Linked DNA regions of Chelatococcus sp. YT9. The protein of the gene in region 1 interacts with the protein of each later gene in a pairwise test. Links are inferred from orthologs where the notes say so. Each region holds a gene or a part of one and is shown in the gene's direction. Other genes may lie near its edges. The genes, in order: dnaA, nadE and KIO76_RS20020.

Region 1 (9,846 bases):
TTCAACCTCTTTTTCAGGAGGGGGCGGTGATTTTTTGTCTGTTCAACAGCTGTCAGGTCGCTCTATATACATCCTGCGACCTCTGCTTATCGAGCAGTGTGGAAAGCATCGTCACAGATTATGCCGGTGTTATGCGGCTTCCTGATCTGTAAAGTTCTTGGTTGCTGCGCACCTGGTCCCGTTGACTCTGCGTAATTTCGAAACAGTCTCCGCACGCCTCTTGTTGCGTACCTTTTTAAGGGCAGGCGCGGCTTAAGGTTTGTTCGTTGGAGATCCAACAGCGGCACAATCGTCGATTGTGCCGTGGAGATGGTTTGCGCTCAGAGGTCGGGCGTTAAAACAAAAAAAGGAGCTGCGGTCGATGTATAAGGTGAACGAAGGGACGAAACTCGCCGGAGAACGTGGAAGCCCTGAAAAGGGCCCTTTGTCCGGCCAGGGTTTACGGCCTTCCGAAGCCTTAGCAACAGCGGCGCGTGGTCCCGGTATCAGTCCGGGCAACCTTGGCGATGTCCTCAAGGGAAGCGCCAAGGTCACGCATGGTTTGGGGTCGAGTATCTTGGGAAATGGTGCGTTGGGAAGCGGTGTTTTGGGGAAGGGTGACTTGGCGAAGGGTGGCATGGGGGCTGCGGTGGTGAGCACGAGCGCCGTTGGCGATCAGCCGGTATTCGGTGAGCCTTGGACGCGGGTGCGGCGCCGGCTGCGCGTCGAGCTGGGGGAAGATGTTTTTACCAGCTGGTTCGGACGTCTCGAGCTGGATGGCGTGACCGAGGGCGTCGCGCGCCTGACCGTGCCCACGCGTTTTCTCAAGAGCTGGATCGAGTCCCACTATGCTGACCGCGTGCTGAACCTGTTCCGCGCCGAATGCGCGGAAGTGACCCGTCTCGCCTTATCCGTCCGTGGCTCGGTGAACCGTGACGCTGTCGCAGCGGCGCGGCCGGCGGAGCCCCCCGCGCCGCGTCCAGCCGTCGCACGCGAGGGGTTTGCGGAGGCGAGCGTCACACAGCCGGTTTTCGAGAAACCGGTTGCAGCGGCGGTGGCACAGCGGAGCGAAGGCTCTGACCTCACGGGCAACCCGCTCGACAGCCGCCTGACGTTCGAGTCCTTCATCGTTGGCCGCTCCAATGCGCTCGCGCATGCTGCCGCTGAGCGGGTGGCGCGAGATGATGGCGCGACGCCCCTCTATAACCCACTTTATCTCCACGCAGGCGTTGGCCTCGGCAAGACGCATCTGATCCAGGCCGTGGCCCACGAAGCGCAACGCTGCGGAAAGCGGGTCATCTATCTCACCGCCGATCGCTTCATGTATGGCTTCGTGGCGGCGCTCAAGGCGCAAACCGCACTCGCCTTCAAGGAAAAGCTTCGCGGCATCGATCTTCTCGTCATCGATGACGTGCAGTTCCTGCAAGGCAAGTCGATCCAGCAGGAGTTCGGCCATACCATCAACGCTTTGCTCGATGCCGGCCGGCAGATCGTCGTCGCCGCGGATCGTCCGCCCGCTGATCTCGAGGCGCTGGACGAGCGCGTTTGCTCACGCCTTGCCGGTGGGCTCGTGGTCGAGATGGCCTCGCTGGACGAGGAACTGCGCAATCGCATCCTGATGGCGCGGATCGCGGCGGTGCAATCCGTCCATCCGGCCTTCTCTGTGCCGGCACCCGTGGTGTCCTACGTCGCGCGCGTGATCACGACCAATGGCCGTGATCTCGACGGTGCCGTTAACCGCCTCCTGGCGCATTCCACCCTGTCGGGGTCGGAGATGTCTTTGGAGACAGCCGAGGCTGCTATCCGCGACCTCGTGCGTACCAAGGACCCCAAGCGCGTCAAGATTGAGGACATCCAGAAGCTGGTAGCCAGCCGGTACAATGTCTCGCGTGCCGACATTCTGTCCGAGCGCCGAACGGCGGCCGTGGTCAAGCCCCGCCAGATCGCAATGTATCTGTCCAAGATCCTGACCTTGCGTTCGCTGCCGGAAATCGGCCGGCGCTTCGGCGGACGGGACCACACCACCGTGCTCCATGCGGTGCGGAAGATCGAAAAGGCCGTCGGCGACGACAGCTCATTGAACGAAGAGGTCGAGCTCCTGAAGCGCATGCTGCAGGAGTAAGTCTCCCGGAAAGCGGCCGCTCCCGGGCGGCTGCCATCGGGAACCGTGGCTTGCTCAACAAGTGCCCTTGCGAAAGCGCTGGCGAGACGGCATTGTGCCTGCCCACCCGTTGGGCGGGCCGGTTTCTTTCCAGCCTGTTTTGCACGGGACATTGCGTTAGAGAGAAACGGAACGTTCGATGAAGGTCACCGTCGAACGGGCGACGCTTTTGAAGTCGCTCGGTCATGTCCATCGCGTCGTCGAGCGGCGCACAACGATTCCGATCCTGTCCAACGTCCTTTTGAAGGGCGTGGCCGGTCAATTGAGCCTGAAGGCAACCGATCTTGACCTCGAGGTGACGGAAACGCTTCCTGCCGATGTCGAAATCGAAGGCGCCATTACGGTCCCGGCCCACGTGATCTACGACATCGTGCGAAAGCTGCCGGACGGCGCGCAAGTTTCGCTCGAGACGACCGGCGACGGGACACAGATGCTGATCCGAGCCGGGCGCTCGCGTTTCAACCTGCAGGCTCTGCCGGAAAGCGATTTTCCAGATCTCGCAGCGGGCGACCTTCCCCACCGCTTCAGCCTGCCAGGAATCGAATTGAAGCGCCTCATCGACAAATCGCAGTTCGCGATTTCGACGGAGGAGACGCGCTATTATCTCAACGGCATCTTCATCCACACGATCGAGGCGGAGCCCGGAACAACCGTGCTCCGCGCCGTCGCGACAGACGGCCATCGGCTAGCGCGGGTCGATGTGCCAGCGCCCGCCGGATCAGTCGGCATGCCCGGAGTGATCCTGCCGCGCAAGGCCGTTGCCGAGATTCAGAAGCTGCTCGACGGCCTGGAAGCTGAGATTACGGTCGAGCTGTCGCCCGCCAAGGTGCGGCTGACGATCGGCGCCGTGGTTCTGACGTCGAAGCTGATCGACGGGACTTTCCCGGACTATCAGCGGGTGATCCCGGCCAACAATGACAAGCAGCTCGTCGTCGATCGCGATGTGTTCAGCGCGGCGGTGGATCGGGTATCGACCATTTCGTCCGAACGCGGGCGTGCAGTGAAGCTCGCCCTCAGCGACGGCCGCATGGTTCTTTCGGTCACCAACCCGGATTCGGGCAGCGCAACCGAGGAGCTGGAGGTCGACTATGAGGCGGGCGGCCTCGATATCGGCTTCAATGCCCGCTATCTCCTCGATATCACGAGCCAGCTCGACGGGGATACGGCCCTGTTCAAGCTGGCCGACGCCGGCTCGCCCACGCTCGTGCAGGATCGCGAGGGCGCATCGGCACTGTACGTGCTGATGCCCATGCGGGTCTGACCGGCGAGGGCACAACACTGCCTTAAGGGTCGGAACGGCCTTGCGCGAATGATGTTCCTGTAGTCGGAGCGTTGCGCTTTCAGCTGGATCAGACATTCTGGCGGCGAGATGCCGGCCGCGAAGCGATTGACACATGTGGCCGCTGGCTGGCGACATGTGGACACAGCGGAGCGGTGGTTCTCTCGAACCCCGCTACTAGTAACCAGGCAAAATGCGGGGACGCGACGATTCAGGAGCTCGCGACAGCTCCGCGCGTGAAGCGCCTCATGCTTGCGGATTTCCGCAGCTATGCAGACCTCCATCTTGACGTTGGCGAGGCGCCGCTGGTTGCGCTCGTCGGCGACAACGGCGCGGGCAAGACCAATCTTATCGAGGCGCTGTCGCTATTCACGCCGGGGCGTGGGTTGCGCAGGGCAGACTTCGGCGAACTCGCGCGCCTTGGTGGGCGCGGGGGCTTCGCCGTGTCCGCGATCCTGGCATCAGCCTTTGATGAGATACGCCTCGGGATCGGCAGTGAACCGAGCGCAGATGGCAGCTCCGGCCGTAAGTGCCGGGTCGATGGAACCGCCGTGGCGTCCGCATCGGCCTTCGCGGACTATATCCGGGTCGTGTGGCTGACGCCGGCTTTCGACGGACTATTTTCCGGTGCTGCCGGCGATCGCCGTCGTTTCCTGGATCGGCTCGTTCTGGCTGTCGACGCCGGCCACGGCACACGCGTCAATGCATTCGAGAAGGCCATGCGCGGCCGCAACCGGCTTCTAGCCGAGGATGCCCCCCATCGTGCCTGGCTCGACGCGGTGGAACGGGAGTTGGCAGAGCTTGGTGTCGCCGTTGCCGCGGCGCGGGCAGAAACGGTGGCACGGCTCGCCGCGCTAATCGAAGCGACCCGCAATGATGCCTCACCGTTTCCCTCGGCCGAGCTGCGGCTGGACGGTGAGATCGAGGCGATGGTCAACGCGACAGCGGCCGTCGAGGTCGAGGATTACTATCGCCGTCTGCTGCATGACGGCCGAGGGCGTGACAAGGCGGCCGGCCGCACGCTCACGGGGCCGCAGACAAGCGAACTCGTCGTTCATCATCGGGGCAAGGGGATGCCCGCCAGCCAATGCTCGACCGGCGAGCAAAAGGCGCTGCTGATCGGGCTCGTGCTCGCCCATGCCCGGCTTGTCGCGACCATGAGCGGGATCGCACCACTGGTGCTGATGGATGAGGTCGCGGCCCATCTCGATCCACGCCGACGCGCCGCACTCTACGAGGAACTCCGGACGTTGGGATCTCAAGTCTGGATGACGGGCGCCGATCCTGCGCTCTTCACTGACCTGCCGGAGGGCTCAGCACGCTTCCTGGTAACAGGGGGTGCGGTAACACCTTATGGCACAAGCCCAATTTGATCGCCCGCCGGCGGCTGGGCGCGTGGATCGCTATCTTCGCGCAGCGCGCCATTTCTGATATGAGCAACAACAACGTTTTCGCTGTTCAACGCCCTATCATGAGAAGCTGAGACAATGTCCGGCCTTGACCTGATAAGCCTCGCCGTCTTCGCCAGCGTGCTCGCCGCGGCGGGCGCATCGCCCGGGCCGGCGGTCGCCGCCATTCTGGCGCGCGTGCTTGCGCGCGGAGCGGCAGGCGTCGCTCCCTTTCTAGCCGGCCTTATTGTCGGGGACGTCATCTGGCTGGCGGCCGCGGTGCTCGGTCTCGCCGTGGTCGCCCAGACATTCCATGGGCTCTTCCTCATGATCCGATATCTCGGCGCGGCCTACCTGCTTTGGTTGGCGTGGAAGCTCTGGTTCGCACCGGTTTCGGCCGTTCCTGGAACCAGCGCTGAAGCGGGTCGCGGTGAGCGGGGCGTGCGCGCTTTCATCGGCGGTCTCATGCTCACGCTGGGCAACCCGAAAACCATGATGTTCTACCTCGCGCTGCTGCCCAACATCATCAATCTGGCGGATGTTCGCCTTCTGGCCTTCGTCGAGCTTGCCGGCGTCATCGTCGCTGTATTGACCGGCGTGTTCACCGGCTATGTGCTTCTGGCGACGCGCGTTCGCCGGCTCTTCACCTCCCCGCGCGCCATGCGTTGGCTCAATCGGGGCAGTGGGACCGTGATGGCCGGCGCAGCCGTTGCGGTGGCAACGCGATAAAGCCGCATTCTCAAGGGAAAAGTGCCCGCGCGGGCGTGAAATCTCACGCCCGAATGATTAGATTTATGCTGTCGAATCAAAGGCTGCGGCTCGATCGCAGCAATCCTTACCGATATCGGATTGGACCCATCCATGGCTGAACCCGCCCGCGACGTGAACGAAGAGTCCTATGGCGCCGATTCCATCAAGGTGCTCAAGGGCCTCGATGCCGTCCGCAAGCGCCCGGGCATGTATATCGGCGATACCGACGATGGCTCCGGCCTCCACCACATGGTGTACGAGGTCGTGGACAACGCGATCGACGAGGCGCTCGCCGGTCATGCGACGCAGGTCACCGTGACGCTGAATGCCGACGGCTCCGTCACCGTATCCGATAACGGCCGCGGGATCCCGACTGACATTCACCCCGGCGAGGGCATTTCAGCGGCCGAGGTCATCATGACCCAGCTGCATGCGGGCGGGAAGTTCGACCAGAATTCCTACAAGGTCTCCGGCGGCCTGCATGGCGTTGGCGTATCCGTGGTCAACGCACTGTCGACCTGGCTGAAGGTGCGCATCTGGCGCGGCGGCAAGGAGCATTTCGTCGAGTTTCGGCATGGCAACGTGGTAGCGCCGCTCGCCGTCGTCGGTGAAGCCCCGGTGGACAAGCGCGGCACGGAAGTCTCCTTCCTCGCCTCGCCCGAAACCTTCAGCATGGTGGAATACGACTACGCCACCCTGGAGCATCGCCTGCGTGAACTGGCGTTCCTGAACTCCGGCGTGCGCATTATCCTGACGGACAATCGCCATGCCGAGCGCAAGGTCGAGGAGCTGTTCTACGAGGGGGGCGTCGAGGCCTTCGTCCACTATCTAGACCGCACCAAATCGTCCCTTCTCGACAAGCCAATCGTGATTCGCGGGGAGCGCGACGGCGTCGGCGTCGAGGTGGCTCTCTGGTGGAACGACAGCTACCACGAGAATGTGCTCGTCTTCACGAACAATATCCCCCAGCGGGACGGCGGAACCCATCTTGCCGGCTTCCGAGGCGCCCTCACGCGCCAGATCACCGGCTATGCCGAAAGCTCGGGCCTCTCCAAGAAAGAGAAGGTCGGCCTGACCGGTGACGATTGCCGCGAGGGTCTGACAGCCGTTGTTTCCGTGAAGGTACCGGACCCGAAGTTCTCGTCCCAGACCAAGGACAAGCTCGTGTCGTCGGAGGTCCGGCCGGCGGTCGAGGGCGTCGTCAACGAGGCGCTCGCGATCTGGCTCGAGGAGAACCCCTCCGATGCCAAGACCGTGGTCGGTAAGGTGGTGGAAGCGGCGGCCGCGCGCGAAGCCGCCCGCAAGGCGCGTGAGTTGACCCGGCGCAAGGGCGCGCTCGATATTGCCTCGCTCCCCGGCAAGCTTGCCGACTGTCAGGAGCGCGATCCGGCCAAGGCGGAACTCTTCATCGTCGAGGGTGACTCGGCCGGTGGATCCGCCAAACAGGGCCGCAACCGGGAATATCAGGCCGTGCTGCCGCTGCGTGGCAAGATCCTCAATGTCGAGCGCGCGCGCTTCGACAAGATGCTGTCCTCGGAGCAGATCGGCACGCTGATCACCGCCCTCGGGACCGGCATCGGCCGCGAGGATTTCAATGCCGACAAGCTGCGCTACCACAAGATCATCATCATGACGGACGCGGACGTGGACGGCAGCCACATCCGCACGTTGCTGCTCACCTTCTTCTTCCGGCAGATGCCGGAGCTGATCGAGCGCGGGCATATCTTCATCGCCCAGCCGCCCCTCTATAAGGTCACCCGCGGCAAGTCGCAGCAGTATCTCAAGGACGAGCGTGCGCTGGAAGACTATCTCCTTGAGGGTGGGCTCGACGGAGCCCTGCTGCGTTTCGCCAACGGCGAGGAGCGAGCAGGGCTCGACCTGAGGGCTCTCGTCGATGAGTCGCGGCTCGTGCGGCATGTCCTCAGCAACCTCCACACCCGCTATGACCGCGCCGTCGTGGAGCAAGCTGCCATCGCCGGTGCGCTGCGCCCGCAGGTGGCTGAAGAGCCTGAGACCGCGAATGAGGCCGCCGCTTACATCGCGCGCCGTCTCGACGCTCTTGCAGAGGAAACGGAACGTGGCTGGGAAGGCCGCGCCGAAGCGGGCGGCTTCGTCTTCAGCCGGGTCGTTCGCGGCGTCAAGCAGGTGGCGAGCCTCGATGCCGCGCTGCTCGCCTCGTCCGAGGCCCGGAAGCTCGACGAGCATGCAGCCAGCCTGCAGACCTACGCGCGCCCCTCGAAGCTCATCCGCCGCAACGAGGAAATCGCCGTGGACGGGCCGGTCAGCCTGTTCAACGCGGTGGCGACCACGGGCCGCAAGGGCATTCAGCTGCAGCGCTACAAGGGGCTCGGCGAGATGAATCCGGACCAGCTCTGGTCCACCACGCTCGACCGCGATGTGCGCTCCCTGCTGCAGGTGAAGATCAAGGAAGTCACCGACGCGGACGATATCTTCGTCAAGCTGATGGGAGATACGGTGGAGCCGCGCCGTGAGTTCATCCAGGCGAACGCCCTGAACGTGGCGAACCTCGACGTCTGAGGCCGTTCCCCAAGCGCGATCGGCATCGGCAGCCGCATACCGGCATCCGGCCGAGCGAGAGCGAGGCGACGCTTCCAGATCCCGGGCCGTCGCTTCGCGGCTTCCAGGCTGACATGTCTGAAAGCCCGCGCTGCCCCCCTTTATGAAAGGGTGGCCTCGCACCAGCGAGGGGGTGGGGCACGAGGAAGAGACGATGCTCTTCTGGCCAGCATCTGTTGGCTATTTGGTCGGATCAGCGTGAGGTGAACCCCACCCGGCGCCTGCGGCGGCGCCCTCTCCGGAGGCGACGGATGGACGCGTCGCGGCTGACTTGATAGCGCCGCGTATCGCCGCAAACCGAAAGCCTTGAAGGGCGCTCCGTTCTAGCGGTCACTCGGCCGCCGGAAGGCGAGCACCTTGTCAGTATAAGTTTCGACCACAACGCTGAAGGGCGTGCCGTCAGGTACGCTCAGCACTGCTTCATGCCGTATGACCTCGGTGGGAACGGCGAGAGGGCCCGTGGCCGGCGTCCGAACCTGTCGGCTCGACATTTCCCACCCGTCCGGGAGCGGCGTCCATAACAAGCGTGCTGAAAGCGTCCGCCGCCGGAACTGAAGCGCTTGCACCGCACGTCCGAAAGCTGTGTCGGTTTCGTCCAACAGCCGGTTCATCTCCGGCGTGAGCCGGGCTGGCACATACCAATTGTCCGCTTCCGATAGTACGAAGTCGCCGCAGACAAGCTGAACGCGCCGATAGCGCACGGGTTCTTCTTCCGCCACCGCGAGCGTCTGTCTGATTGCCGCCGTCGGCGCCTTGTCGGCACCGCGCACCAGCCGCGCCACCACGCGTACCGGTGAGGCGAGCTGGTGCCGCGCGCACCAGCGCTCCAAGGTGAGGGTAGCGCTTGGGTTGCTAAGGAGTTCGGCGTTGAGGGTCTGCAGCAGCGCCAGCGCCTCCAGGCGGCCAACGAAATCATCCTGCCAGGCGAACAGGCGTGGCGGTGGGGCACTATCGGCCTGAACTGGACCGGCCGCGAGAACGAGAGCGACACCAGCTCCTACGGCGCTGCCGACGGCTGTCACTTTGACTGCGGTCTCAAAGGAGCCCTTGACGGCGCATTTGGCCGTTACCTTCGCGGTCTTCTTCGCAACATGTCCCGCGGCAGCCATCGCCTGGAGCAGCATGCGGGATTTCGCCCCTGGCCGTCGAAGCATATCGGAACGCCTCACAGGTAGAACAACAACGTCACCAGCAGAAATACCGGAATGAGAATGCCGCCCGACCACAGCATATAGCCAAAGAAGCTCGGCATCTTGACGCCGCGGTGGCGAGCGATGGCATAGACCATGAAATTCGGCGCGTTGCCGATATAGCTGTTGGCCCCCATGAAAACGGCGCCGGCCGAGATCGCTGTCAAGATCAGCGCCCCCTCGCGCATGAGGTGCTGGGCATCCCCGCCCGCCAGCTCGAAGAAGACGAGATAGGTAGGCGCGTTATCGAGGAAGGAGGACAGAATGCCGGTCAGCCAGAAATAGGCGACCGGCACAGGTTCTCCCGCAGGGCCGGTCACGAGGTTGACCAGCGGCGCAAATGCGCCGGAGGAGCCCGCCCTGAGCATGGCCATAACCGGGATCATGCAGGTGAAAATCGCGGCGAAGAGCTTGGCGACCTCAAGGATCGGGCCCCAGCTGAATCCATTGGCTTGCCGGATACCTTGCCGGGTCAGGGCCAGCGAGGCCAGCGCCACCAGCACGAACACGATATCACGCAGC
Region 2 (9,860 bases), on another replicon or contig:
TGCCATTCTCTGCTCGTGCAACGATGGTCATGACACCTCACGCGATCTTCTTGTCGACCTGGGACTGCGGCGTGCCGGCAGCCGCCTGGGTCAGCGCCCGCGAGATGGCGCGCTTCGCAAGTTCAATCTTGAAATCGTTAGCGCCGCGCCCCACTGCGCCCTCAACGAGGCGTTCAGCGAAGGCGGCGAACTGCCGTTCGGACACCGGCGAACCGATGAGCATTTCCTCCGCTTCACGCATCCGCCAAGGCTTGTGTGCGACACCGCCAAGCGCCACGCGCGCATCGAGGACCTTCTCACCGTCCAGGGAGAGCACCGCCGCGACCGAAACCAGCGCAAAGGCGTAGGACAACCTATCGCGGAGCTTAAGGTAGGAATAATGTTCGCGGAAATGCTCCGCCGGCAGGTCGATTGCGGTGACCAGCTCGCCACGCGTGAGCGTGTTGTCCCGCTGCGGTTCGTCACCAGGTAGCCGATGATATTCGGCAAACGGGATCTCGCGGTTACCCGCTGGCCCACTGACCTGCACGACAGCGTTGAGCGCCGCCAACGCAACGCACATGTCCGAGGGGTGGGTTGCGATGCAGGCTTCGCTTGTTCCGAGGATGGCATGGTTGCGATTGACGCCGCCCACCGCGCTGCAGCCCGAACCAGGAACGCGCTTGTTGCAGGGCGTCGCGACATCATAGAAGTAGTAACAGCGCGTGCGCTGATTGATATTGCCTCCGTTCGTGGCGGCATTGCGCAATTGTGGGCTTGCACCAGCCAGAATAGCCGACGACAGCAGAGGATAGTCGCGCTCGACGAGCGGATGATACGCCGTGTCGGCGTTCGGCGCGAGCGCGCCAAGCCGCAAGCCGCCCTCCGGCAATTCCTCGATTGCGTCGAGGCCGAGGCGTCCGATGTCAACCACTCGGACCGGTCGCTCGACCGTCTCCTTCATCAGATCGATGATGTTGGTGCCACCGGCGAGGAAACGTGTCTCAGGCTCGGCACCGAGGCTTATAGCCTCCTCCAAGGTCGCCGCACGATGGTAGTCAAAGGGGATCATTCCGCCGCCTCCTTGAACACCGTGCGGTCGCCGTGGAGCACATCCTCAATGGCATCGGCGATGTTGGTATAGGCACCACAGCGACAGAGATTGCCACTCATCAGCTCCCGGATGTCCTCCTGCGTCGCGGCCCTGCCCTCGTTTATCAGTCCTTGTGCAGAGCAAATCTGTCCGGGCGTGCAGTAGCCGCACTGAAATGCATCACGCTCGACGAAAGCGTTTTGAAGAGGATGCATGCGTGTTCCGCTCGCCAGCCCCTCGATGGTGGTGATTTCCGCGCCATCCAGCGTGACAGCGAGCTTAAGGCAGGAGTTTATCCGGCGCCCGTTGACCAAAACCGTGCAGGCGCCGCACTGGCCGTGGTCGCACCCCTTTTTGGTGCCGGTAAGATGCAGCCCCTCGCGCAGCAGATCGAGCAGGGTAACTTCGGGCGATACTTCCAGTGAGTTGCTGTCGCCGTTTATTGTGAGCTGCAGGGCAAGCTTCGATGGCTGGCGCATGACATCCGTCGCAATGGCTGATCACAAGGAACCCCGCAAAGCGCGCTAGAGTTCCTCTCTACGCATGTTTAGACGTCTATCGATAGAAGACCTTGTTATTTTGGGCTGGCCGTATAGTTGACGATCAGCGGCTACCAATAGGCATGTAAAATTGTAATTTTGGCGTCGTTTGCGACACAATAGACCTACGAGGTCTTACTGTCTGGCAAGCCTGCGGCTAGGATGCGGCTGAACGTTTATGACTTGCTTCGGTGCGCAAGGGCAGCATCTTCCAGATTTCCTTCATCGCTGCCCCACCCCAGCCGAGCACTGTGCTCATCAAGAGTTTCGCGAACAGCCATCAACGCAACCTGAATTTTGTGAAGGTTTTCGATGTCGGCGGTCGTTAACGTTTCTGCGGAGGCAGCTTTAACGACCGCATCAATGCGCGCTGCTTCCAAGTTGGAGCACAACGTCCGGACTGGATTCACATCGCTCATAACCTATCCTCTACCGAATTCTCTGCCGCTACATGCAGCCTGTGAGCGGCTATATAGCCATCTCTGAACGGACAAGCCCGCCCCGACTCGCGTCACTCCAAGACTGTGTAGTCAACCGCGGCTGGGGCGCCGTGTTCCGATTGCGGCAGATTTTTTTGCCGCCACGCTCCGCCAGAGGCGAAAGCGCGAGTGGCGCGAACTGGGACGCAGCCAATCCGACGGCAAGCTGAATGCTGGTGAGCACCGCTGCTTTGAGAGCGGACGAGCTGACCTGCACCGCAGTCTCATCCCTACGGAGAACGGGTCACGCTCGACATTGCCGTCGCCCGAGCCGTGCCACAGGTAGAGGTTTCACCTCCTCGTCCCGGCACGCGCACTCGGCACCAGCGCTGGGGTGCAACGCCTCGCCACGGAGCGCCACCGCTAGCGCGGCAACCTCTTCAGGCGCTACATTCTGCGCGGGGCCACCTTGCCGTCACCAATGCCGCCCGTATCTACCTGGATCGAAGCGCCTCCCCACGCGTTCTTGCAGGCGGTCGACGGACATAGACGCAAACGAGAGGCCCCCATGACCCTCAAGACCCAGAAGCAGAAGATGTTGGCTGGTGAGCTGTACATTGCTGACGACCCTGAACTCGCCGCCGACAACAGGCGCATTTCTGAATGGCTGGATCGCTACAATGCCACGAGCACGAGAAGCCAACCTGAGCGGCAAGCGCTTCTTGAGGAAGCTTTTGCCAGCGTGGGAGAAGGCTGCAATATTCGTCCGCCATTCTTTTGTGACTACGGCTATAACATCAGTTTAGGCCGCGGCGTTTTCCTCAATTTCAACTGCTGTATTCTGGATGTCGTCAAGGTCACGATCGGTGATATGACTCAAATCGGCACCGCTGTACAGATTCTGACGCCCGACCATCCAAGAGATCCTGCCCAACGAAGGCGGATGCTCGAGTCCGGTCGTCCAGTCGTGATCGGTGAAAACGTCTGGATTGGAAGCGGAGCCATTATCCTACCAGGTGTGACGATCGGTGATGACGCAATCATCGGGGCCGGCAGTGTCGTCACCCGCGATGTACCGCCCGGTGCGGTTGCTGTCGGCAACCCGGCCCGGCTCAGACCATGAAGCTGCCCGACATCTCATGCCGTGCCCTGTCGCCTGCGGAAAACGCACCCTCTTCATGCCACGCGGCCGAGCGCAAAATAGTCGCCAGTCCTAGCGATTCAGGCTGTCGCCGCTAGCGAACAAGTCCCAGCAGTCCGTCTTGCTCCGCGACAGCTCCGCCTTCCTGATGCGCTGACTCGGGTCGGGATCGCAACACCAGACATCTCAGCTGACGGGAAGAGCATTCGAGAACTGCCGCCCGTGGCGATTGCCATGTCGACGGCAAGTTTCGAACATGGTCCACCGGCCGAGAGCTGATGCATGTGGCGGCAGCGGATCGCGAAAAGGCGTCAGATCCTACTCAATCAGGTCATCGAGATTTTCACCGCCTTTGATCCTTGCAGCGGCCGCGTCAGATCACTTGCGGGCTGCAGCCCAAGTCGCTCCCACCAACCCGGCCGTAACGCCAGCGATCAGAGCATACCATGTCGCGGCGGGAACAGAGCCCGAGAGCAGGAGCACCGTCAGGAACGTCAGAAGCGTGGCAATAAGCCAGCAAGCACAAAAGGTCGCCAGGTGCGCCAACCACTGAAACACTGTGCCCATGGGGGTCACTCGTCTTGATAACGGGGCATATGTCTCAGCCTTGTGCTCAACATTTGGCAATCCCGCAAGCTCGTCAGCCGGGGGGGTCAGACAAAGTCGAACGAAGGGCAGGAACGCAGAACCCCTCTCCGGATTATCTTCCCATGAGCGTGGCGATCCTTAAGTCCTGTTCTGGGGTCTGTCGGATGGGATCGGCATCGAGGCACCGGGGGTTCAGGTTCAAGGGACATGACATCGCGAGAGGCCCAGCAGTGAGAAAACTCGAGAACGGTCTATTGTTCGGACCGCTGCACGACCGCTGGGTGCATCTCTGCATTGACATGCAGCGCATGTTCGCCGAGCCGACAGAGTGGCACACGCCTTGGATGGGCCGGGTTCTGCCGAATGTCGTGAGCCTTACCGAACTCAATCCCGCGAGGACGATCTTCACGCGTTTCATACCACCCCCGTCCGCAGACGACGTCGGTGGTTCCTGGAAGCGATACTACAACAAATGGGAGTCGATGACACGCAATCGGCTTGATCCGGAATTGCTTGAACTCGTTCCCGACCTGTCGCGGTTCGTACCGCCGGCTGCCGTAGAGGACAAACGCGTCATGTCCGCGTGGCACGGTGCCCTGCATCCTCGGTTACGCGCCGCTGGCGTCGATGCACTGATCGTGTCTGGCGCAGAGACCGAGGTATGCGTGCTCGCCACGGTGATGGGTGCCATCGACCTTGGCTATCGCGTGATCATCGTCGCCGACGCGATCTGCTCCGGCGCGGATACGACCCACGACGCTATGCTGGAGATTTACGAGAGCCGTTTCGGCACGCAGGTTGAGATGGTCACCACTTCCACCCTCCTGGCCGCTCACCTGGACGGCATGCTGTAACATCAGGAGCAATCACCGGCACATGACAGACCAAGAGAGAATTATAGAAGCCTTGGGCGTTGCCCGGAACTTCGACGCAGCGCTGGAAGCACGCCGGCGCATTGATTTTCTCGCCACATATCTGCGCGCGTCAGGCCTCAGGACCTATGTGCTAGGGATCAGCGGCGGTGTGGATTCGTTGGCAGCGGGGCTATTGGCTCAACGTGCGGTCGAAGGCCTTCGAAGCGCGGGGTACGATGCGAAATTCCTCGCTGTCCGCCTCCCCTACGGGGCGCAAGCGGATGAAAAGGACGCTCAGAGAGCTCTGGATACGATCGGTGCGGACGAGATTCTGCGGGTGGACATCAAGCCCGCTGCCGACGCGATGCTGGCCTGTCTGAAGCACGCCGGCGCTGAGCTAGGCGACGCGGGGCGGGAGGACTTTCTGCTCGGAAACGTCAAAGCTCGGCAGCGGATGATTGTGCAGTTTGCACTTGCCGGCGCCCATCGCGGTCTGGTCATCGGCACCGATCAGGCGGCGGAAGCGTTGATGGGCTTCTTTACCAAGTTCGGGGATGGTGCGGCCGACATCGTGCCGCTTTATGGGCTTAACAAGCGCAGGGTCCGTGCCTTGGCATCGAACCTTGGAGCGCCAAGCGATCTTGTTGCAAAAATTCCAACCGCCGATCTTGAGAATCTTGCTCCCCTTCGCCCCGATGAAGAGGCGTACGGCGTCACTTACGATCAGATCGATGATTTTCTGGAGGGGCGCCTCATCGACGAGGCCGCCCGCGCACGGATCTTGGCCTTCTATGTGAATACAGCGCATAAGCGAGAGCTCCCCGTGGCGCCGCCCGTTGCCCGGTGAGTTGCGAGGGCTCACCCCAGACCTGAGCCGATCATCATGCCGCTGAAACCCGGGGAGTGCCCTTAGGGGCCGCGCGGGCTAAATTTGGGCGAGCCGCCGCGCTTGCGCTGGACGAAGCCTGCGAGGCAGCCTTCACCGCGACCATCACGCAGATCCCCGCATTGCTCGCGCCAGAGCCATTCGAGACGCGCTTGCCACCGGTCTGCTTCTTAGTCCCGTCTGTCGCTTAGCGACGAGGCTTTGTCATCGCATGCCCTCGCAAAAGGCTTGGCTCCAGTATTGTTACGGGTCCATATACCGATATATGTTCCTCCCTAACACAAGGGGGGAACGTATGGTTCGACGCCGGCCGCGGTGCTGTATCGCGCATCAGCAGCAGTCTTCTGGCGGTGCCAGGCGAGCCCTCTCCACGAGAGCACCGAAGCTAGTCTGCCGGGCGATGTAAGTCGGAGCAGGTGCTTAAGGACCACCCTGTGAATATGCTTCGCACGACGGTGGCGCCTTCCCCCCACTAATAGTCCCGGCTACTTGCACAGCGCCCTGCCGGACGCGGCCATTCCGCCCCTGACGATGGATGCCCATGATCACGAGACCTGCTGTCGGCATCACGCTGATGCTCGCAAGTTCGCTGCTTTTGACAATCAACGATGCCCTGACGAAGCTTCTGCTCGGGCGTTTGCCGACTGGGCAAATCGTTCTCACCCAGGCATTGATCACAATCTCAGTTGTTCTGGCGATATCGATTCACGGGCGCGGAGCGAAACTCGAGGTGCAAAGCCGTCCAAGGCAGTTGCTTCGGGCACTCTTCAATGTGGGTAGCCTCCTCACTTTTGTGACTGGGCTCATGTATCTGCCGTTGTCGATCGCTATAGCACTCTCCTTTGCCAATCCTCTTTTCGTTCTGCTCCTCGCACCAGCGACTATCGGCGAAAAACTCGACGGCGCGCGCCTTATGGCTGTTGTCGTCGGCTTTGTGGGCGTGCTGGTCGTGATCAATCCAGCATCGGGAACTTTATCGCTCTATGCCCTGCTGCCTTTGGCATCCGCTGCCTGCGCGGCTTTTCGTGACATCGTCACTCGTCGCATCGCCCAGACCGATGCGACCCAAGCCACGATGCTGTATTCGGCAGCCGCGACGGCACTGGTGGGGCTAATCTGGTCAGGGGGTGAATTCGTTATGCCCGCCGTCAATGATGCGCTGTTGCTGGCCATCATGTCGGCGGCTTATCTCGGCGCGCTTTATTGTATGATCGATGCCTTGCGCTATGCCGGCGCATCAACGGTGTCTCCGTTCAAGTATACATCACTCATTTGGGCCGTGGCGCTCGATCAGCTCATTTGGATGCGGCCACCCGCACTCAATGTGCTTATTGGAGCGATGATCATCGTCATGGCGATGATCTTCATCTACAGGAGAGAGCGCGCGAATGCAGCCATCCGTTCGCCCGTCAGGTAAACATGTCGCGCCGATCTGTCGCGCAGCTCAGCCGAGCTAGTCACGGGAGAGATCGCTCGTAAGAACGTCCCACGGCTCTGCCGCCCCTACCGGTCGCCTGGAAATCGATCCGTGACCGGCCCCACTTCATCGATCAACTTCCACCTTTTCGGGCGAAGAGCCGCGGCCAATGACAACGCCCCCGCAGTCCGTGAAGGCCGTCTGCATCTCAGCCGCATTCAATCCTGTGTTCCCCGGATGGTTGCCATCTGGCGAACTCGACGATGGTCTCGATCAGGACTGACTACCGGAATTACCCTGTCGCTGTCGCGGCGCCAGAATACGACATGCTCATAGGCGAACGGGGTGGACCGGAACGATCTTGAAATCGAAATATGAGGTACAACCTCACGATGAGTTTTGTCATCAATGTGACGCCGGAACCACAGGCCGCGAATGCGGCCGCCAAACCGCACGCTGCCGACAGATAAACCAAGGTCAATTTTCTGTTATCCGGGGACCCGCCCACCACAGCTGCCATTCGCCGGCATCATTCATTTTATAGCTCTAATCGTTTATTGAATACGATCCAATTACTACTGCATTCTTCTGAACCGGTAACGCGGCACCATAACTCAAGGCGGCAATTGACCTTGGATAGATGCTCGAAAGAGGCGGCTATTCGGAACCTGTGGAGCCAAGAGGCATTAGCGAAAGAGCGAGACCAAGACCGGAGCGTCACGATGCCTGACCGAGCCACCTATCAGCCGTATGAGCAGCCGACAGGCGGGTGGGGGTCGGTCCGTTCGCTGGTCAAGCATTCCACGCGCCAGGGCGCGGTCCCGAGCGCGGTGGGGCTCTTTCGCGACCATAATAAGACCGGCGGATATATGTGCACGAGTTGCGCATGGGCCAAGCCAGCGGAACCGCACATCGCCGAGTTCTGCGAGAATGGTGCAAAGGCGACGTTCTGGGACCTGACCTCGAAGCGCACGACGCCGGCCTTCTTTTCGAAATATACGGTGTCGCAACTGCTTGAGTGGACAGATCACGGTTTGGAGAATCACGGGCGATTGACGCAGCCGATGCGTTATGATCCCGACAGTGACAAATACGTCGAGGTCACATGGGCGGACGCTTTTACCGACATCGGCCAAAAGCTGCGATCTTATGCACCCAAAAGCGTCATCTTCTATGCCTCGGGGCGTGCTTCTCTCGAGACATCTTTTATGTATCAGCTTCTGGCCCGGTTTTACGGCAACAACAATCTCCCGGACAGCTCGAACATGTGTCACGAGACCACTTCGGTGGCTCTTCCGCAAAGCATCGGGACCCCGGTCGGGACCGTTCTTCTCGACGATTTCGCCCAAACCGACTGTATTCTCTCCTTTGGCCAGAACGTCGGAACCAACTCGCCGCGCCTGTTGCACACGCTGCAGGAGGTGAGCGAGCGCCAGGTCCCGATTGTGGTCTTCAACCCCTTGCGGGAGCGCGGCTGGGAGGAGTTCGTCAATCCGCAGCGCCCAGGCCAGATGGTTGCGAACAAGCCCACGCGTATCGCCACCCAGTATTACCAGCCGCGCGCCGGAAGCGACATTGCCGTCATGCTGGGAATGGCGAAGTTTCTGTTTGCGTGGGATGATGAAGCCCGGCTCTCAGGCAAGATCCGGGTTCTGGACGCGGACTTCATCGCGACGCAGACCCACGGCTTCGCCGCTTTCGAGGCCGCCGTACGTGCGCTGAGCTGGGAAGAGATCATCGAAACCTCCGGTCTGGCGCGGGACGAACTCCGGGCGGCCGCGCAGACCTATGCGAAGGCTCGATCCGTGATCGCCATCTATGGCATGGGCCTGACCCAGCACAAACTCGGCATCGACTCGGTGCAGATGCTGATCAACCTTCTCCTGATGCGCGGGAACATCGGGCGCGCGGGTGCGGGTATCTGTCCGGTGCGCGGCCACTCGAATGTTCAAGGTCAGCGCACGGTCGGCATCGCGGAGAAGGTGGATTTGGTGCCGCTCGACCTGATGGCGGAGCGCTATGGCTTTGAGCCGCCGCGAGAAGACGGGATGAACACGGTGGAGGCCTGCGAGGCGATCGTCGCCGGCGAGGTGAGTGCTTTCATTGGGCTCGGCGGCAATTTTGTGCGCGCCATACCTGACCGCGCGCTCATGGAGAACAAATGGCGTGGCCTCGATCTATCCGTACAGGTGGCGACCAAGCTCAACCGCTCCCATCTGATCACGGCGCGCACCTCCTACATCTTGCCGACGCTTGTGCGTTCGGAGATAGACGAGCAGGCGACCGGCCCGCAGATCGTGACGATCGAGGATTCAACCACCTGCATCCATGCGTCCCGGGGCATCCACAGGCCGGCAAGCGAGCACCTGCTTTCAGAACCGCGCATCGTCGCTGAGATCGCCAGGGCGACGCTCCCGCCCACGCCGAAAGTGCCTTGGGATGAGTGGGTCGGCAATTACGCCCTGGTGCGCGACGAGATCGCAGCAGTCTTCCCGGACGATTTCCACGACTTCAATCAACGGCTCAATGTGCCCGGAGGGTTTCCGCGACCGATCGGGGCACGCGACCGCCGATGGGACACGGACACCGGCAAGGCCAATTTCAAGGTTCCGAAAGCATTGCACGCCAGCTTCGACACAGGCGATGATCCGAGCGTGGTGAGGTTGATCACACTGCGCTCGAACGACCAGTTCAACACGACCATCTATGGGCATACAGACCGTTTGCGAGGCATCTATCACTCGCGCATGATCGTCATGATGAATGTCAAAGACAGAGAGCGCTTCGGCATCGCTAAGGATGGCACCGCACGTCTGACGGCCGCTGCTGATGACGGGATCGAACGCAGCATCGGTGGACTGCAAGTGATCGACTACAATATCCCCGAGGGTACGATCGCCGCTTACTACCCCGAGTGCAACGCCCTCATACCTCTTTGGCAGTT
Region 3 (9,821 bases), 2.7 Mb from region 1 along the record:
GTATGACGGCGGCAGGCAAATCGGCTGAAATTCCGCCGAGGGTGGGGGAACGCCTGCGCTGATCCGGACGCGCAACGATTCTGGCAAGCGACAGCCCATAAGACGATGGGGAGCTCACGCGGTGGTGAACATCTGCGTCGCGAATGGAAAACGGGCGGCCGCGCGATCATACCTTGCGTTTCCTGCCCTGATGCGCTAACGAGCAGCCTTCGCGTTCGCCTGGCCGGGGGCTGAACGGACGGCGTGGCTTTGAAGAAAGCCATGCGAGGGGCGATGCCCCAGCGTCCCGTGTTCCCGCCTTCGAACATTCCGCTCGGGCCTTGGCAGGCTCGAAGGGCTTGGCGCCGGCGGCAACGCGAGGGATGAACAGAAAGGCCAGTCATGCCACTTTACGAGCACGTTTTCCTGGCACGCCAGGATGTAACGTCGCAGCAGGTCGAGGCCCTTGTCGAGCAGTACAAGGGTATCATCGAAGCCGGCGGCGGTTCGGTTCCGAAGGTTGAGCCGTGGGGCGTCAAGTCCCTTGCTTTCCGGATCAAGAAGAACCGCAAGGCACATTTCACGCTCCTGAACATCGATGCCCCCCCGGCGGCCGTCGCCGAGATGGAGCGCCAGATGAGCCTGAGCGAAGACGTTCTGCGCTTCATGACGCTGCGCGTCGAGGAGCTCGAGGAAGGTCAATCGGTCATGCTTCAGAAGCGCGATCGCGATGATCGCCGCGAAGGCGGTGGCCGCTTCGATCGTGAGGGCGGCGGTGGCCGCTTCGACCGTGGTGATCGCGGCGATCGTGGTCCGCGCCGCGACCGCTCCAGTGACGACGACGCTTCCGACGAGGCCTGATCCATGAGCACCACTTCCTCTCCCCGCCGTCCGTTCTTCCGCCGCCGCAAGACCTGCCCGTTCTCGGGCGTCAATGCGCCGAAGATCGACTACAAGGACACGCGTCTGCTCTCGCGCTACATCTCCGAGCGCGGCAAGATCGTTCCTTCACGCATCACGGCCGTTTCAGCCAAGAAGCAGCGCGAACTGGCCCAGGCCATCAAGCGCGCCCGCTTCCTCGGCCTTCTGCCTTACGTGATCAAGTAAGATCCGTTTTGACGATCATGGCGTCACAATCGCCATGATCGTTGACTGCCCCCGCCGGAGGTGAGGAGCCCAGGTTTCCAAGAGATTCCCTGCGGCTTCCCATGCTCCGGCTTCGTCATGAAAAATTGCCCCGGGCACCTCTATCCGGGGACAATCCGTTGGGTTGGACCTTGATCCTTCCCTAACCCTGCAGGATGCAGCGGGACAGCAGACGATGGCCATACCCTTCCTGGTCGGCATTGGCGCCGGCATCGTATCGGCGTTGCTCTTCGCAGTCGTGATCTCCGGATCCGTGCTGGCGTTGCTGCTTTCCTATATCGCTCCCCTTCCCATTCTCGTTGCAGCGCTAGGGTGGAATCACAGGGCCGGCCTCGTTGCGGTCGCCACCGGCGCTGCGAGCCTCGGCGTGATCTTCGCGCCCACGAGCGGCCTCGCCTACGCCATTGGCATCGGCCTGCCCGCCTGGTGGCTGGGCTATCTCACGCTCCTCGCCCGCCCTGGCGAGAACGGCCCAGACTGGTATCCCCTCGGGCGGGTCCTTGCCTGGGCCGCAGGCATTGCTGCCGGCGTCACATTCGCAGGCGCCTGGGGGATAGGCGGCAGCTACGCTGACTTTGAGGCCACGATGGGCCGTGCCATCCGCGCGTTCCTCACCATGGAGAGCGCCCCCGGCGGACAGCAAGCCCCCTCACCCGACGCGCTTGGCCTGCCCTCCGGAATAGCGGTGGATGACCTGGTGGACGCCATCATCACCGCGGTGCCCCCGCTCGCCGCCGCATCTTTCGTCCTCATGCTGGCCCTGAACCTGTGGCTCGCGGCGAAGACCGTGTCGATATCTCAGCGCCTGCCACGTCCCTGGCCCGACATCGCCGATACCGCGATGCCGCGCGCAGTGCTTCCGGCGCTCGTTGCAGCCGCAGTGCTTGCGGTGGTCGGCAGCGGGTTCATTGGCCTCATCGCCGCAGCCCTCGTCGGCTCTCTGATATGCGCCTACGCCTTGCAAGGGCTGGCGGCGCTGCACGCGCTCACGCGTGGCAAGCCGGGCCGCCCGTTCATCCTTGGCCTGACCTATGCGATTCTGGTGATTTTCCTCGTGTGGATCCTGCCAGTCCTCGCCCTCTTCGGAATCATCGACACGCTCCTGGGACTGCGGGCGCGCCGAGCAGGTATCGCGGGCTTGCCCCGTTAGGTCCCATTTCGTCCGATCCAAAACATTCAAACGTTCTACAAGGAGACTGACATGGAAGTTATTTTGCTCGAGCGCGTCGCCAAGCTCGGCCAGATGGGCCAGACCGTGCGCGTCCGCGACGGTTATGCCCGCAACTACCTCCTGCCCCAGGGCAAGGCCCTGCGCGCCACGAAGGCCAACACCGCCCGCTTCGAGGAGCAGCGCGCTCAGCTCGAGGCCCGCAACCTTGAGCTGAAGACCGAGGCTGAAGCCGTCAGCACCAAGCTCGATGGCGAGAGCGTCCAGATCATCCGCCAGGCCGGCGAAACCGGCGTGCTGTATGGCTCGGTCTCTCCACGTGACATCGCGGAGGCTCTGACCGCCGCAGGCTTCAGCGTCAGCCGCCAGCAGATCGTGCTGAACACGCCGATCAAGGCGCTCGGCCTGCACAGCGTGCCGGTTACGCTCCACCCGGAAGTCGAAGTGACCATTACCGTCAATGTCGCCCGTAGCCCGGAAGAAGCCGAGCGTCAGGCCCGCGGCGAGACTGTCACGACCCGTGAGGAAACCAACCTCGATGACCTCGGCCTCGAGGTGGGCGCCGCCCTCGCCGAAGCTGCGGGCGACGACGAGTAAGTCATTCGTTAACAAAGACAGGCGCTTGGCATGCGCTGAGGTAAAGGGTGCCAGTCCGCTGGCACCCGTTGCGCTTTTTGACGTAGCTTCTTAGCTTATCCTTATCTGATCACGGCGGCCGCGCAGCGACGCCTTGGTACGACGAGGCGAGTAATGGAAGCATTACTGCGATTTGTGCTTGGTCGGCTCGTTACGCGGGGGTCTCTCACCCTCACTGTTGCAGACGGGCCACCGATAAGTTTCGGCGATGGGACAGGCGATCCCGTCCACGCCCGGCTGGTCGACCGGCGGGCCATCATCCCCCTTCTTCTCGATCCAGATACGGCCCTCGGCGAGCTCTACATGGACGGCCGCCTCGTGATTGAGCGAGGGGATATCGCCGACATGATCGCCTTGGGGATGATCAACCTCCGCGACAACGGCGAGACGCTCCCTGTCAGGCTGTTGCGCGGCTGGCGGCGGTTGCGGCGGGGGCTGACGCAGCGGAACATCGCGTCACGCTCCCAACGAAACGTCGCCCATCACTATGATCTAGACGGCCGGCTCTACGCACTGTTTCTCGATTCAGATCGGCAATATTCCTGCGCCTATTTCGAGGAACCGGGCTACTCGCTTGATGATGCCCAACTAGCTAAAAAGAGGCACTTGGCCGCAAAGCTCCTGGTGGAGCCGGATCAAAAGGTTCTCGATATCGGCTGCGGCTGGGGCGGTCTCGGCCTCTATCTCGCCGAGCGATGCGGCGCCAAGGTGACCGGGGTCACGCTTTCGCAGGAGCAGTTGGCAGTCGCACGCAACCGTGCGACCGAAGGCGGGCTCGGCAACCAGGTGGAATTCCGGCTGCAGGACTACCGCTCACTGACGGAGACCTTCGATCGCATCATCTCCGTCGGCATGTTCGAGCATGTCGGCGTGCCCTATTACAGGACCTATTTCGAGACGATCAGAGACCGCTTGGCCGACAATGGCGTGGCGGTGATCCACTCGATCGGGCGAATGGGGCCACCGGGCAGCACAAACTCCTGGATCGACAAATATATTTTCCCGGGCGGCTACATACCCGCCCTGTCGGAAGTCCTGCCGCATATCGAGAAGGCCGGTCTGGTCGTGACGGATATCGAGATCCTGCGTCTGCACTACGCGGAGACGCTGAAGGCCTGGCGTCAGCGTTTCCACGCACATCGGGAAGAGGTTCTTGCTCTTTACGACGAACGGTTCGTGCGGATGTGGGACTTCTATCTCGCGGGTTCCGAAATGTCCTTCCGCCATGACGGCATGATGGTCTTCCAGGTTCAGCTCGCCAAGCAGCAGGAAAGCGTGCCGCTGACCCGGGACTATATCTCCCGCCGGGAGAACGCCCTGCGCGCGCGGGAAGGCAAACCCCGCGACCTGCGTCTAGCGGGCGAATGATTCCGTGCCGGCTCCAGCGCGGAACATGCCGCGCTGGAGCCCGTGCTGATTGGTGAGCCGGACGCCATCAGAGGCGTGAACAGTCAACGGGCAATCCGGCAACAGTGGACAATATTTGTCCGCTGCTTGTGAATCGAGTGAGTTGCGGGACTCCCCCGGCCGCCGCCTAGGTCCACCCTTCGACCGTGCTAGAGTGAGCCAAAGCGACTCACGTGTTAGGGCGGTAAGGTGGCGGTGAATAGTCTAGTAGCGCGGCTTGAGACGGCGAGCGAGGCACAGTTCCGTCTCGCGCCGCATAATATCGATGCCGAGCAAGCGCTCCTCGGGGCCATTCTCGTCAACAATGACGCCTATTTCCGGGTCTCCGACTTCCTCGAAGCCGAGCACTTCCAGGAAGAGGTGCACCGGCGGATCTATGAAGTCGCGACCAGCCTGATCAAGGCTGGCAAGATCGCAACGCCCATCACCCTGAAGACTTTCCTCGGCGATCAGGACCTCGGCGGCGTCACCATCCCGCAATATCTGGCGCGCCTCGCCGCCGAAGCCACCACCATCATCAATGCCGAGGACTACGGCCGCACCATCCATGACCTTGCCGTCCGCCGCCGTCTGATCGAGATCGGCGAGGACATGGTCAACGAGGCCTATGATTCGGCCGTGGATGTCTCACCGCGCGACCAGATCGAGGAAGCGGAGCGGCGCCTCTACGAACTGGCCGAGACGGGGCGTTATGACGGCGGATTCCAGAACTTCGCGACTGCGCTCACAGCGGCGGTCGATGTGGCAGCCGCGGCCTACAAGCGGGAGGGCAAGCTTTCAGGCCTCGCCACCGGGCTCCACGACCTCGACCGGATGATGGGCGGCCTGCAGCCGTCCGACCTCGTCATCCTCGCCGGCCGCCCCGCCATGGGCAAGACCTCGCTCGCCACCAACATCGCCTTCAACATCGCCAAGGCCTACCGCGGCGAAAAGCAGCCTGACGGCACGTTGAAAACCGTGAACGGCGGCATCGTTGGCTTCTTCTCGCTGGAAATGTCGTCGGAGCAGCTCGCCAATCGTATCATTGCCGAACAGGCAGGCATTCCCTCCTACAAGATCCGGCGCGGCGACATCCGCGAGGACGAATTCTACAAGATCAGCGACGTCGCCCGCGAGATGCAGACGATCCCGTTCTACATCGACCAGACCGGCGGCCTGTCGATCGCCCAGCTTGCGGCCCGCGCCCGCCGGCTAAAACGCCAGCGGGGCCTTGATCTCCTGGTGGTGGATTACCTGCAGCTCCTCTCCGGCTCGTCGAAGAAGGGCGAGAACCGCGTCCAGGAGCTCACCGAGATCACGACCGGCATGAAGGCTCTCGCCAAGGAACTGGCCGTGCCGATCGTGGCGCTGTCTCAGCTCTCGCGCCAGGTCGAGGCGCGCGACGACAAGCGGCCGCAACTATCGGATCTGCGTGAATCAGGCTCAATCGAGCAGGATGCCGACGTGGTCATGTTCGTCTATCGTGACGAATATTACCTCAAGAACAAGGAGCCCAAGATGGGCACCGAGGAGCACTTCAAATGGCAGGCCGAGATGGATCAGGCCCACGGCAAGGCTGAAGTGATCATCGGCAAGCAGCGCCATGGTCCAACCGGCACGGTCCAGCTCTCGTTCCAGGCTGATGTGACCCGCTTCGGCAATCTGGCGCAGGAAGATCACCTGCCTGAGCAATACTGAACGATGGGCACATCGCGCCATTGCCAGCTGAGATGAGGTTCCTCTCATTGTGACCGCCTCTGCTCTCACCAACGCTGCCGCTGTCCGCGAGGCCGACGCCGGCGCCGTTCTGACCATCGATCTCAAGGCGCTCGTGAAGAACTGGCGCACGCTCGCGGGCGAGGCTCCGGACGCAGAATGCGCCGCTGTCATCAAGGCTGATGCTTACGGCATTGGCCTGGAGCAGGCGGCGCGCGCGCTCTCGGCCGCGGGCTGCATGACGTTCTTCGTCGCTCACTTCAGCGAGGCCGAGCGCTTCCGGGCCGTCAACAACGCGGCAAGCCTTTACGTGCTCAACGGCCTCCTGCCGGGAACCGCCGCGCATTTCGCCGCCATAAATGCTCGGCCGGTCCTCGGCTCGCGCGAGGAAATCGAGGAATGGAGCGCCTATTGCACCAGCGTCGGCAGCAAGCTGCCGGCGGCGATCCATATCGATACCGGCATGAACAGGCTTGGCCTCAGGCTGGACAGCGCGACGAAGCTCGTCAGTGAGACCAGGCTGTTGGAAGCCTTCACGCCCTCGCTCGTGATGAGCCATCTGGTTTCTGCTGAAGTTCCTGCTCTGCCGATCAATACCAAGCAGATCAAGGCTTTCCAGGCGGCACGTGCCCTGTTTCCCGGTGTCCCGGCGTCTCTCTGCAATTCGTCGGGGATCTATCTGCCGGAACGGCCGCATTACGATCTGCTGCGCCCGGGCTACGCGCTCTATGGCGGCAATCCCCGCCCCGGCCGGGACAATCCCATGGCGCCGGTCGTCCGGCTCGCGGCCAAAATCATCCAGATCCGTACGGTGCCGGACGCGGAAACCGTAGGCTACAGCGGCCATTGGACAGCGGAAGGTCGTCGCCGGATCGCCACTGTCAGCCTCGGCTATGCTGATGGCTTCCTGCGCAGCCTCAGCGGCACCAACTTGAAGCCGGGCGGAGAGGCTGTCGTCGGCGGCGTGCGCTGCCCTATCGCCGGCCGGATCTCGATGGACCTCGTCACGCTCGATATCTCGTCTTTGGCTGAGGACGCCGTCAAACGGGGGGACTATGCCACCTTCATAGGGGACGGCATCAGCATAGACGAGGTCGGCATGCGCGCCGGCACGATCGGCTATGAAATCCTCACCAGCCTCGGCCACCGGTTCGCGCGCCGCTATCAAGGGCTTGAAGACTAGTGGCGCGTGGGTCTGTCAGCTACATCTGCCAGAGCTGCGGCGCGGTCTACAACCGTTGGCAGGGCAAATGCGACGCTTGCGGGGCCTGGAACACGCTGGCGCAGGAAGCCTCCGGCCCACCCGTGCCGGTTCCTGGCGCAAGCCGCGCCGCAGCGCGCGGCAAGGGACGCATCTTTCCCCTGGAGGGCCTGCAGGGCTCCAGCATGGATGCCCCACGTGTGCCTTCCGGGATTGGCGAGCTTGACCGGGTCACCGGGGGAGGCTTTGTCCCCGGCTCGGTCATTCTCATCGGCGGGGATCCCGGCATCGGCAAGTCCACGCTGCTGACGCAGGCAAGCGCTGTCATGGCTCGCGCCGGTCACCGCGTCGCTTACATCTCCGGCGAAGAGGCGGTGGCGCAGGTGCGCCTGCGCGCCGAGCGGCTCGGCCTCAACGACGCGCCCGTGGAGCTTGCGGCCGAGACCCATGTCGAGGACATCATCGCGACCCTGTCGCATGGCACCGTGCCACGGCTCGCCATCATCGATTCCATTCAGACCATGTGGACCTCGAGCGTCGAGGCGGCGCCCGGCACCGTGACGCAGGTCCGCGGCAGCGCTCAGGCGCTCATCCGCTTCGCCAAGACATCCGGCACGACAGTCATCCTGGTCGGGCATGTCACCAAGGACGGCCAGATCGCGGGGCCGCGCGTCGTGGAGCATATGGTCGATGCCGTCGTTTCCTTCGAAGGCGACAGCGGTTACCACTTCCGCATCCTGCGTGCGGTCAAGAATCGCTTTGGGCCGACCGACGAGATCGGCGTGTTCGAGATGACCGGCCGCGGCCTTGCCGAGGTGTCGAACCCCTCCGCGCTTTTCCTGTCGGGCCGGGATCTTTCGGCCGCCGGCACCGCCGTCTTCGCCGGAATGGAGGGCACACGGCCCTTGCTCGTCGAGATCCAGGCACTGGTCGCTCCGTCGAGCCTCGGCACCCCGCGGCGCGCGGTTGTCGGCTGGGACCCCAGCCGACTGTCCATGGTGCTCGCCGTGCTGGAAGCACACGGTGGGCTGAAGCTCGGCCAGCACGACGTCTATCTCAATGTCGCCGGCGGCTTGAAGATCACAGAGCCCGCGGCAGACCTCGCGGCTGCCGCCGCGCTCGTTTCCTCGCTCGCGGGCGTCGCCCTGCCGCCTGATACGGTCCATTTCGGCGAGATCGGCCTGTCAGGCTCCGTGCGGCCGGTATCGCAGGCCCAGGCGCGCCTCAAGGAGGCCGCAAAGCTCGGGTTCCATCGCGCCGTGGCGCCACCGCCGGCCCGCGACCAGGGCGAGAGGACACCGCTCGACGTCACGTCCGCGGGTCATATCGTCGATCTCGTTGCGCGCATTGCGGCTGGCGGACAGCGCGACCGGCGCGATCAGAGTCATTCCAAAGGTTAACAAGTTTCATTGGACAGAGCTTTGCGAGAGGTGACGGCCGCCGTAACGCGAGCTATACCAACCTCATAGTACGTTACGCCCCGTACACCCGCCCCGATTCGCGGTTCCCAGGCTCCATCATGCCCGTCGCACTTCTTGACCTTATCGTTATCGGCGTCGTGCTGCTGTCCGCTCTCCTGGCAGCAGTAAGAGGCTTCACCCGCGAGGTCCTTGCCATCGCCTCGTGGGTCGCCGCAGCCGTCGCTGCCCTCTTCCTGCACGCGCAGGTACTTCCCTATGTGAAGCCGCATATCGCGAACCCGACGATCGCATTGGTCGTTGCCATAGCGGCGGTCTTTCTCGTCACGCTGATCATCGTGTCTTTCATTACGGTTCAGTTGTCTGACCTGGTGCTGGATTCCCGCATTGGTGCCGTGGATCGTTCGCTGGGCTTCATTTTCGGCGCAGCTCGCGGCTTTCTGATTTGCGTTGTCGGCTTTCTTTTCTTCAATTGGCTCGTGAAGCCAGACATGCAACCTGAATGGGTGCAGCAGGCCAGAACGAAGCCTCTGCTGCAATCGACGGGTGATCGTCTGGTGGCGATGTTGCCGGATGACCCTGAAAGCACCATCTTGCAGAAGTTGCGCCGTCCGAGCACGGACGGAGATGCCGATGTTCCGGCCGAACCCGAGACATCGCCGCAGGCGCCTGCGAATGGGCAGCCTGCGCCGCAACGCCGCAGCGAGGCGCCGGTCAGAAACGGCGCTACTGGTGCTACAGGTGCGTCCCGGTAAACCGCGGTTGCGGTCGCGTTCGGTTACCGGCGGGAGACTAAGTGATGGAAGATAGCCGCGGATTCGACGATTTCGATTCCGAAGCTGATACCCTGCATGAGGAATGCGGGGTATTCGGCATTTATGGCCACCCCGATGCCGCTGCAATCACCGCCCTCGGCATGCATGCGCTGCAGCATCGCGGTCAGGAAGCAGCAGGCATCGTGTCCTTCGATGGCACCCGCTTCCAGTCGGAGCGCCACCTCGGCCTTGTCGGCGACAATTTCTCCGATCCCGCCACGATCGATCGGCTCAAGGGCCATATGGCGATCGGACACACCCGTTATTCGACGACGGGCGCCACGATCTTGCGCAACGTTCAGCCCCTCTTCGCGGAACTCGCGAGCGGCGGATTTGCTGTTGCGCATAATGGCAAC

What was found.
Region 2: the proteins of dnaA (region 1) and nadE interact in binary tests that used the Escherichia coli proteins (3 or more experiments, as listed by UniProt). The link is inferred for Chelatococcus sp. YT9 from one-to-one orthologs.
Region 3: the proteins of dnaA (region 1) and KIO76_RS20020 interact in binary tests that used the Escherichia coli proteins (3 or more experiments, as listed by UniProt). The link is inferred for Chelatococcus sp. YT9 from one-to-one orthologs.

The regions. Positions count from the first base shown.
Region 1 is NZ_JAHBRW010000001.1:1,618,860-1,628,705, reverse strand. The notes cover bases 1-2,858. They hold dnaA (chromosomal replication initiator protein DnaA), read left to right. Parts: upstream 1-616; coding sequence 617-2,101; downstream 2,102-2,858. Other genes in these bases: dnaN (DNA polymerase III subunit beta), read left to right, coding at 2,280-2,858. Also shown: more of dnaN, read left to right, coding at 2,859-3,401; DNA replication/repair protein RecF, read left to right, coding at 3,668-4,792; KIO76_RS07295 (LysE family translocator), read left to right, coding at 4,907-5,536; gyrB (DNA topoisomerase (ATP-hydrolyzing) subunit B), read left to right, coding at 5,669-8,095; KIO76_RS07285 (hypothetical protein), read right to left, coding at 8,458-9,258; KIO76_RS07280 (sodium:proton antiporter), read right to left, coding at 9,300-9,846. UniProt on the Escherichia coli protein: Plays an essential in the initiation and regulation of chromosomal replication. Binds in an ATP-dependent fashion to the origin of replication (oriC) to initiate formation of the DNA replication initiation complex once per cell cycle.
Region 2 is NZ_JAHBRW010000002.1:1,060,769-1,070,628, reverse strand. The notes cover bases 3,676-6,547. They hold nadE (NAD(+) synthase), read left to right. Parts: upstream 3,676-4,635; coding sequence 4,636-5,460; downstream 5,461-6,547. Other genes in these bases: KIO76_RS24915 (DMT family transporter), read left to right, coding at 6,041-6,547; KIO76_RS24925 (cysteine hydrolase family protein), read left to right, coding at 3,990-4,613; KIO76_RS24930 (hypothetical protein), read right to left, coding at 3,676-3,738. Outside these bases: KIO76_RS24955 (xanthine dehydrogenase family protein molybdopterin-binding subunit), read right to left, coding at 1-31; KIO76_RS24950 (FAD binding domain-containing protein), read right to left, coding at 38-1,051; KIO76_RS24945 ((2Fe-2S)-binding protein), read right to left, coding at 1,048-1,551; KIO76_RS24940 (hypothetical protein), read right to left, coding at 1,788-2,030; KIO76_RS24935 (sugar O-acetyltransferase), read left to right, coding at 2,599-3,153; more of KIO76_RS24930, read right to left, coding at 3,550-3,675; more of KIO76_RS24915, read left to right, coding at 6,548-6,916; KIO76_RS24910 (FdhF/YdeP family oxidoreductase), read left to right, coding at 7,639-9,860. UniProt on the Escherichia coli protein: Catalyzes the ATP-dependent amidation of deamido-NAD to form NAD. Uses ammonia as a nitrogen source.
Region 3 is NZ_JAHBRW010000001.1:4,351,342-4,361,162, forward strand. Bases 3,937-6,769 are described here. They hold KIO76_RS20020 (replicative DNA helicase), read left to right. Parts: upstream 3,937-4,525; coding sequence 4,526-6,013; downstream 6,014-6,769. Other genes in these bases: KIO76_RS20015 (cyclopropane fatty acid synthase), read left to right, coding at 3,937-4,297; alr (alanine racemase), read left to right, coding at 6,063-6,769. Also shown: KIO76_RS19990 (hypothetical protein), read left to right, coding at 1-62; rpsF (30S ribosomal protein S6), read left to right, coding at 382-840; rpsR (30S ribosomal protein S18), read left to right, coding at 844-1,086; KIO76_RS20005 (DUF2232 domain-containing protein), read left to right, coding at 1,301-2,275; rplI (50S ribosomal protein L9), read left to right, coding at 2,327-2,890; more of KIO76_RS20015, read left to right, coding at 3,044-3,936; more of alr, read left to right, coding at 6,770-7,214; DNA repair protein RadA, read left to right, coding at 7,214-8,632; KIO76_RS20035 (CvpA family protein), read left to right, coding at 8,752-9,405; purF (amidophosphoribosyltransferase), read left to right, coding at 9,450-9,821. UniProt on the Escherichia coli protein: The main replicative DNA helicase, it participates in initiation and elongation during chromosome replication. Travels ahead of the DNA replisome, separating dsDNA into templates for DNA synthesis.